Regions from separate parts of the Staphylococcus sp. SUC_1.2 genome, predicted to be linked through region 1. Evidence: riboswitches for the same ligand, from Rfam matches in the RefSeq annotation. Region 1 holds a riboswitch; the other holds the start of a gene.

What was found. Region 1 has a riboswitch for lysine ahead of NR218_RS02785 (amino acid permease). Riboswitches for the same ligand answer to the same signal wherever they lie in the genome.
Region 2: linked by a shared signal. The riboswitch ahead of NR218_RS00910 (amino acid permease) and the one ahead of NR218_RS02785 (amino acid permease) in region 1 are both predicted to bind lysine.

Annotation. Positions count from the first base shown of each region.
Region 1 covers NZ_JANJPM010000005.1:4,428-9,139, forward strand. Annotated here, with positions in the region: gene NR218_RS02765 (NUDIX domain-containing protein) at 1-109, opposite strand, end outside; gene rplT (50S ribosomal protein L20) at 260-616, opposite strand; gene rpmI (50S ribosomal protein L35) at 671-871, opposite strand; gene infC (translation initiation factor IF-3) at 899-1,426, opposite strand; ribosomal protein L20 leader region at 1,449-1,576, opposite strand; gene NR218_RS02785 (amino acid permease) at 1,640-3,133, opposite strand; lysine riboswitch at 3,293-3,468, opposite strand; gene thrS (threonine--tRNA ligase) at 3,518-4,712, opposite strand, start outside.
Region 2 covers NZ_JANJPM010000001.1:170,903-175,614, reverse strand. Annotated here, with positions in the region: gene thrS (threonine--tRNA ligase) at 1-1,365, shown strand, start outside; lysine riboswitch at 1,414-1,589, shown strand; gene NR218_RS00910 (amino acid permease) at 1,742-3,235, shown strand; ribosomal protein L20 leader region at 3,298-3,425, shown strand; gene infC (translation initiation factor IF-3) at 3,449-3,976, shown strand; gene rpmI (50S ribosomal protein L35) at 4,004-4,204, shown strand; gene rplT (50S ribosomal protein L20) at 4,258-4,614, shown strand.

The DNA.
Region 1 (4,712 bases):
CTTCACCTTGTGGATCATTTTTAGTTAAAAAGCCGTTAAAAGCATTTGACTCTTGTTCAAAAAGGATATCTCTTGGTACAACTATAATTTGCTCATCATATTTAGACATAGTGTTCTCCTTACAATAATTTCTTAATTAGCATTTTATCAAACTCGATCACCAAAGAACAAATAAAGGTGCATTAACGATTTATAATTTCAATTCTTAATTATTTGAAAACAAAAAAAGATGACTTCAAAGTCATCTTTTATAAATCAATTATTTTAAAGCTTCTTTAGCTTTTGAAACTAACTCTGCGAAAGCTTTTTCATCTGAAATAGCAACTTCAGAAAGCATTTTACGGTTAATATTGATGTCAGCTTTTTTCAAGCCGTTCATTAATCTTGAATAGCTCATGTCATGTTGACGTGCAGCTGCGTTAATACGTGTAATCCATAATTTACGGAAATCACGTTTACGTTGACGACGGTCACGGAAAGCGTATTGACCTGATTTCATTACTTGTTGTTTTGCTACTTTATATAATGTGTGTTTAGCACCGAAGTAACCTTTAGCTAATTTAATCGTTTTTTTACGACGTGCTCTTGTTACTGTTCCACCTTTAACTCGTGGCATATTAAATTCCTCCTTAGATATAACAATTAATTATCGTACATTTATCAATTACAATTATTTTTTATAAGCTAATAATTGTTTTACTCGTTTCATATCGCTTTTAGAAACTAATTTAGCTTTACGTAATTTACGTTTTTGTTTAGTGTTTTTATTTGCAAATAAGTGTGATGTGAAAGCTCTTGAACGTTTTAATTGACCTGAACCAGTTCTTTTAACACGTTTAGCTGCTCCACGGTGAGTTTTCATTTTTGGCATGATTCATTTCCTCCTAATAATAGTGAATTATTTTTCGTTAATAGGCGCTAACATGATAAACATTTGACGCCCTTCCATTTTAGGTTTCTGTTCAACAGTGGCAATATCTTTACATTCGTCAGCGAATTTTTCTAATACGCGCTGACCAATTTCCTTATGAGTGATTGCACGACCTCTGAAACGAATAGAAACTTTACATTTATCGCCTTTAGATAAGAATTTACGACCATTTTTCAACTTAGTTTGGAAATCATGTTCCTCAATAGTTGGACTTAGGCGTATTTCTTTAACATTGATAACTTTTTGTTTCTTTTTCATTTCTTTTTCTTTTTTCTGCTGTTCGAATTTGTATTTACCATAATCCATAATTCTTGCAACAGGTGGTTTAGCATTTGGTGCTACAACTACTAAATCTAATTCAACATGTTCAGCCATTTCTATTGCTTCTCGTTTTGATTTAACACCAATTTGGTCACCATTTTGGCCAATTAAACGTAATTCTTTAGCGCGAATCTTTTCGTTAACTTGCGTTTGATCTTTTGCTATGGTTGACACCTCCCAAAATTTTACGAAATTTTCCAAGCAAAAAGAGCGAGCATAGAATGCCCGCTCTTCTCTCATACACATATAATGTGTGACATGATTAACCTGCCAACTGCTTGATGCGTCGCTACAGGTGAGAAACGGGTGTTTCTACTTGGTACGTTTCGTATTCAACGTTAATTATCATATCAGTGTATATCATATAAGTCAACAATTATTTTAATATTAGTGATGTTTTACTTCATCCATTGAAACATCTTGTCTTAAATCTACTTTATCTAATGGAATTATCTTCGTTTTATATCTCAATTTATGATAAATAAAGAATACTAAGAAAACTGGGATTCCCATATATGTGATAATGAAGCGATTTAAATCGAAATGACCTGTTTTAATAAAATCAACATCTTGCCCGATTATGACAATCACACAGAGCAAGCCTGCGAATATAGGACCGAATGGGAACCATTTAGCTTTATACTTCAACTCCCTTTTACTATGATGTTGTTTTTCGAAAGCTCTTCTAAATCTGTAGTGACTAATTGCAATACCTACCCATGCGATAAAGCCTGTCATACCACTTGCAGCAACAATATATTCATATGCGTCACCACTTAGTTTTTGCACTAAGAAAATAATAACAACTAAAATCGCTGTCGCAAATAAAGATAAGTATGGCACACCATATTTATTCGTTTTACCAAATGAATGGAAAGCTAATTTATCTTTACTCATAGAATATAACATTCGTGTTGATGCATACATACCTGAATTACCTGCTGATAAAACTGATGTTAAAATAACTGCATTCATAAATGATGCCGCAAAAGCTAACCCAGCATTTTTAAACACGAGTGTAAATGGAGAAGTAGCAATATTATCATCGCCACCCATCAATGCATTACTATCGTAAGGGATTAACATACCTATAACAAATATTGCTAATATGTAGAATAATAATATTCTCCAGAATACTTGTTTAATAGCTTTAGGTACAGCGCGTTCTGGATTTTCAGATTCTCCAGCTGTAATACCAATTAACTCTGTACCTTGGAATGAGAATCCAGCAACTAGGAAGACGCCTAGAATTGATAATAAACTTCCACCTAAGTTACCACCTAGAATTGGTCCGTCACCTTTCGTAAATGTCTCGAAACCTACAAATTCTCCACCCATAATACCTAGTATCGTTAAAAGACCAATAATGATAAAGATAATGACTGTTACAACTTTGATTAAAGCGAACCAATATTCACTTTCACCATAAACTCTAACAGATAAAGAGTTTAGTGCGAATATAATAACTAAGAATATACAACTCCAAACCCATGCTGGAATACCAGCCATAGGTGTCCAATATTGAATGACTTGTGCAGCAATGGTTACATCTGCTGCAACTGTAATAACCCAGTTAAACCAATAGTTCCAACCTAGCGCAAATCCTAAAGATGGATCTACAAAACGTGTTGCGTAAGTACTAAATGAACCAGGCACTGGTAAATACGTTGCCATTTCACCTAAAGATGTCATGAGGAAGAATACCATAGCTCCAATAATCGCATATGCAATTAAAGCACCTAATGCCCCTGCATCGTGTATTGCTCCCCCAGAGGTCATAAATAATCCGGTACCGATACAACCACCCATTGCTATCATAGAAATATGGCGGTCCTTCAGTCCTCTTTTGATTCCATCATCTTGATTTTCGACTTTTTTCATAGAAGCTCCCTTTCTTACAGTAGAGGCTAACTAAAATAGTTTTGTTGTGTTATGCGATGATTATGAACGCATTCAAATTATACTTCCAAATAGTTTATAATTCTTTAAAGCATAAAAAAATGGTTGCATACCTTTAGATATGCAACCATCTGCTTAATCTATGTCGGTAGCACATCACAAATTGTGACAGTACAGTTTCTATTCGATAACTGTCCCAACAAATGATAATTAAGGGTATCATTCATTTCGGCATCTTTACCTTCCACACTTTCAACATACGTTCCTTAATAACTTCTGAAGTGTTACTAATTAAAGACGCAACCTCTAACTCTTTTTTTAATTAACTATATAGTAATATACATTAAGCTATCATTTTTATCAATACTATCTATGTTTTTTCAAACGAATTTCATCTACTAAATTCCAAATAAATTCATCTTTTTCAACTGTTTCTTGATCTTGAGAGCCGTATTTACGTACATTGACTTGATTGTTTTCAACTTCTTTATCACCAACAACTATTTGATAAGGTATTTTTTGCATTTGTGCTTCACGAATTTTGTACCCCATTTTTTCATTACGGTCATCAATTTCTACACGTACACCTTGTGATTTTAATTCATCTTGTAAATTTCTAGCATAGTCATAATGTAAGTCAACATTAACAGGTATTATTTCAACTTGTTTAGGTGCTAACCAAGTTGGGAATGCACCCTTAGTTTCTTCAGTTAAGAACGCTACAAATCGTTCCATAGTTGAAACTACGCCACGATGAATAACTACTGGACGATGATTTTCACCATCGCTACCGATGTATGTTAGTTCAAAACGTTCTGGCAATAAGAAATCAATTTGAGCAGTTGATAAAGTTTCTTCTTTACCCATAGCAGTCTTAACTTGAACATCTAGTTTTGGACCATAGAATGCCGCTTCACCAATTGCTTCAACATATGGTAATCCCATTTCATCGACTGCTTCTTTTAACATAGTTTCAGCTTTGTTCCACATTTCATCATCATCCATATACTTCTCTTTATCTTCTGGATCTCTGTAACTTAATCTGAATGTGTAATCTTCAAAGCCAAAGTCACTATATACTTCTTGAATCATGTTAACAACACGTTTAAATTCATCTTTAATTTGATCAGGTCTAACAAATATGTGTGAATCGTTTAATGTCATTCCACGTACACGTTGTAATCCTGATACAGCACCACTAGCTTCATATCTGTGCATAGTTCCTAATTCTGCAATACGGATAGGTAGTTCACGATAAGAATGAGGACGATTATTATAGACCATCATATGATGTGGACAATTCATAGGTCGTAATACCATTTCTTCTGTTTCATCTAATTTCATTGGTGGGAACATATCATCTCTATAATGATCCCAGTGTCCAGAAGTTTTGTATAACTCAACATTTGCTAACACTGGAGTATATACGTGGTCATAACCCATACTTACCTCTTTATCAACTATATAACGTTCAATTTCTCTACGAATTGTAGCACCATTAGGCAACCATAATGGAAGACCTGCACCTACTAATTGATTATTAGTGAATAGCTCTAAATCT
Region 2 (4,712 bases), on a different contig from region 1:
ATTAAAGAATTTAAACTGCTTTCTACTGCAGGTGCATATTGGCGTGGGGATAGCGACAATAAAATGTTACAACGTATATATGGTACTGCTTTCTTTGATAAAAAAGATTTAAAAGCACATTTAGACATGTTAGAGGAACGTCGTGAACGTGATCATCGTCGTATTGGTAAAGATTTAGAATTATTTACAAATAATCAACTTGTTGGTGCTGGTCTTCCACTATGGTTACCAAATGGTGCAACAATTCGCCGTGAAATTGAACGTTATATTGTAGATAAGGAAGTAAGCATGGGATATGATCATGTATATACTCCAGTTCTAGCTAACGTTGAACTTTATAAAACTTCAGGTCATTGGGATCACTATAGAGATGATATGTTCCCACCAATGAAATTAGATGAAACTGAAGAAATGGTATTACGTCCAATGAACTGTCCACATCATATGATGGTTTATAATAATAAACCACATTCTTATCGTGAATTACCAATTCGTATTGCTGAATTAGGTACTATGCATAGATATGAAGCAAGTGGTGCAGTATCAGGCTTACAACGTGTAAGAGGTATGACTTTAAATGATTCTCATATCTTTGTACGTCCTGACCAAATTAAAGATGAATTCAAACGCGTTGTTCATATGATACAAGATGTTTATGAAGACTTTGGTTTTGAAGATTACACATTCAGATTAAGTTACAGAGATCCTGAAGATAAAGAAAAATATATGGACGATGATGACATGTGGAATAAAGCTGAGTCTATGCTTAAAGAAGCAGTAGATGAAATGGGCTTACCATATGTTGAAGCTATTGGAGAAGCAGCATTCTATGGTCCTAAATTAGATGTTCAAGTTAAAACTGCAATGGGTAAAGAAGAAACCCTTTCAACTGCACAACTTGATTTCTTACTACCTGAACGATTTGATCTTTCTTATATTGGTAGTGATGGTGAAAATCACCGACCTGTTGTTATTCATCGTGGCGTAGTTTCAACTATGGAACGTTTTGTAGCTTTCTTAACTGAAGAAACTAAAGGTGCTTTCCCAACATGGTTAGCTCCAAAACAAGTTGAGATTATTCCAGTAAATGTAGATTTACATTACGACTATGCGAGAAATTTACAAGATGAATTAAAATCTCAAGGTGTTCGTGTAGAAATTGATGATCGTAACGAAAAAATGGGCTATAAAATTCGAGAGGCACAAATGCAAAAAATTCCTTATCAAATTGTAGTAGGAGATAAAGAAGTTGAAAACAACGAAGTAAATGTTCGTAAGTATGGCTCACAAGATCAAGAAACAATAGAAAGAGATGAATTTATCTGGAACTTAGTAGATGAAATTCGTCTAAAAAAACGTAGATAGTCTTGATAAAATAATATCCTTAATGTATATTACAAAGTAGTTAAATAAAAATGAGTTAGAGGTTGCATCTTTAAAAAGTAATACTTCAGAAGTTGATATGGAACGTATGTTGAAAGTATGAAAGGTAAAGATGCCGAAACAAATGATAACCATACTTATGATTTGTTGGGACAGTTATCGAATAGAAACTGTACTGTCACAGTTTGTGATGTGCTACCGATATAGATTAAGTAATGGGTGCATATCTTAACGGTATGTACCTATTTTTTAATTTGTAATTTGATTTACATATCATTTATAAAAATTAAATATGTTAATTATCTTCACATAACAAATAAATACTTAGCTAACCTCTACATTAAGAAAGGGAGCTTATATGAGTAAAGTTGAAAATCAAGATAGCGGTATGAAGAGAGGGTTAAAAGATCGTCATATCTCTATGATTGCAATGGGAGGCTGTATCGGTACAGGCCTATTTATGACATCAGGTGGTGCTATTCACGATGCTGGTGCATTAGGTGCGCTTATTGCATATGCAATTATTGGAGCTATGGTATTCTTTTTAATGACTTCTTTAGGAGAAATGGCTACGTATTTACCTGTTTCAGGTTCATTTAGTACCTATGCAACACGATTTGTAGATCCATCATTAGGATTCGCATTAGGTTGGAACTATTGGTTTAACTGGGTAATTACTGTAGCGGCAGATGTAACTATTGCAGCGCAAGTCATACAGTATTGGACACCTATGGCAGGGATACCAGCATGGGTATGGAGTTGTATCTTTATAGTTATTATTTTCGCATTAAACTCTTTATCTGTAAGAGTATATGGTGAAAGTGAATATTGGTTTGCACTTATAAAAGTGATTACAGTAATTATTTTTATAATTATTGGTATTTTAACTATATTAGGAATTATGGGTGGACATTTTGTAGGATTTGAGACATTTACTAAAGGTGATGGGCCAATCCTAGGTGGAAATCTTGGCGGTAGTTTACTTTCAATCCTAGGTGTATTCTTAGTTGCTGGTTTCTCATTCCAAGGTACTGAATTAATAGGTATTACTGCTGGAGAATCTGAGAATCCAGAACGTGCTGTCCCAAAAGCAATTAAACAAGTTTTTTGGAGAATATTATTATTTTACATCTTAGCCATCTTTGTTATTGGTATGTTAATTCCTTATAATAGTAATGCTTTAATGGGTGGAGATAACGATGTTGCAACATCTCCATTTACCCTTGTCTTTAAAAATGCAGGCTTAGCATTCGCTGCTTCATTTATGAATGCAGTTATTTTAACTTCAGTATTATCAGCTGGTAATTCAGGGATGTATGCATCAACACGTATGTTATATTCAATGAGTAAAGATAAATTAGCATTCGCTTCGTTTGGTAAAACGAATAAACACGGCGTGCCATATTTATCATTGATTGCTACTGGTGTACTTGTAGTCGTTATTTTCTTAGTACAAAAATTAAGCGGAAATGCTTATGAATACATTGTAGCTGCCAGTGGTATGACAGGCTTTATTGCTTGGGTAGGTATTGCAGTAAGTCATTATCGCTTTAGACGAGCATTTAATGTTCAACATCATCGTAAATCAGAATTGAAATATAAAGCGAAATGGTTCCCATTCGGTCCAATATTTGCAGGTATATTGTGTGTGATTGTGATTGTTGGACAAGATGTGGATTTCATTAAAACAGGGCACTTTGATCTTAATCGATTTATTATTACGTATATGGGTATTCCAGTATTTTTAGTATTCTTTATTTATCATAAATTAAGATATAAAACTAAAAAAATACCTCTTGAAGAAGTTGATTTAAGCCAAGATGTCTCAATGAATGAAGTAAAACATCACTAATTTCAAAAAACAATTGACATGCTTAATAAAACTTGATATGATTAGTATCGTTGATTACGAAACGAACCAAGTAGAAACACCCGTTTCTCACCTGTAGCGACGCAAAAAGCTGTTGGCAGGTTAATCATGTCACACAATTATTGTGTATGAGTGAAGAGCGGGCAAATATTGTCCGCTCTTTTTGCTTGGGAAAATTTCGTAAAATTTTGGGAGGTGTCAACCATAGCAAAAAATCAAACGCAAGTTAACGAAAAAATTCGCGCAAAAGAATTACGTTTAATTGGCCAAAATGGTGACCAAATTGGTGTTAAATCTAAAAGAGAAGCTCTTGAGATGGCTGAAAGAGTTGAATTAGATTTAGTAGTTGTTGCACCAAATGCTAAACCACCTGTTGCAAGAATTATGGATTATGGTAAATATAAATTCGAACAACAGAAAAAAGAAAAAGAAATGAAGAAAAAACAAAAAGTTATCAATGTTAAAGAAATTCGTTTAAGTCCAACTATTGAGGAACACGATTTCCAAACTAAGTTGAAAAATGGACGTAAATTCTTAACTAAAGGTGACAAATGTAAAGTTTCTATTCGTTTCAGAGGTCGTGCAATTACACACAAAGAAATTGGTCAACGTGTTTTAGAAAAATTTGCAGACGAATGTAAAGATATTGCCACTGTTGAACAAAAACCTAAAATGGAAGGGCGCCAAATGTTTATTATGTTAGCGCCTGTAAACGAAAAATAATTTACTTTTATTAGGAGGAAATGAATCATGCCAAAAATGAAAACTCACCGTGGAGCAGCTAAACGTGTTAAAAGAACTGGTTCAGGTCAATTAAAACGTTCTAGAGCTTTCACATCTCACTTATTTGCAAATAAAAATACTAAACAAAAACGTAAATTACGTAAAGCTAAACTAGTATCTAAAAGCGATATGAAACGCGTAAAACAATTGTTAGCTTACAAAAAATAATTAATATTACTTTCGAACGATGATAAAGCGATATATTTAAGGAGGAATTTAACATGCCACGAGTTAAAGGTGGAACAGTAACAAGAGCACGTCGTAAAAAAACGATTAAATTGGCTAAAGGTTACTTCGGTTCAAAACATACATTATATAAAGTAGCAAAACAACAAGTGATGAAATCAGGTCAATACGCATTCCGTGACCGTCGTCAACGTAAACGTGATTTCCGTAAATTATGGATTACACGTATTAATGCAGCTGCACGTCAACATGATATCAGCTATTCTCGTTTAATGAACGGCTTGAAAAAGGCTGACATTAACATTAACCGTAAAATGCTTTCTGAAATTGCTATTTCAGACGATAAAGCTTTCGGTGAATTAGTATCAAAAGCTAAAGATGCTTTAAAATAATTCATATTTAAAAGCCAATAAGGTAACTATAAAACCTTATTGGCTTTTTTTATTTACTTTTATTCATCAAATATTCTTTAATAGAATTATGATAAGTA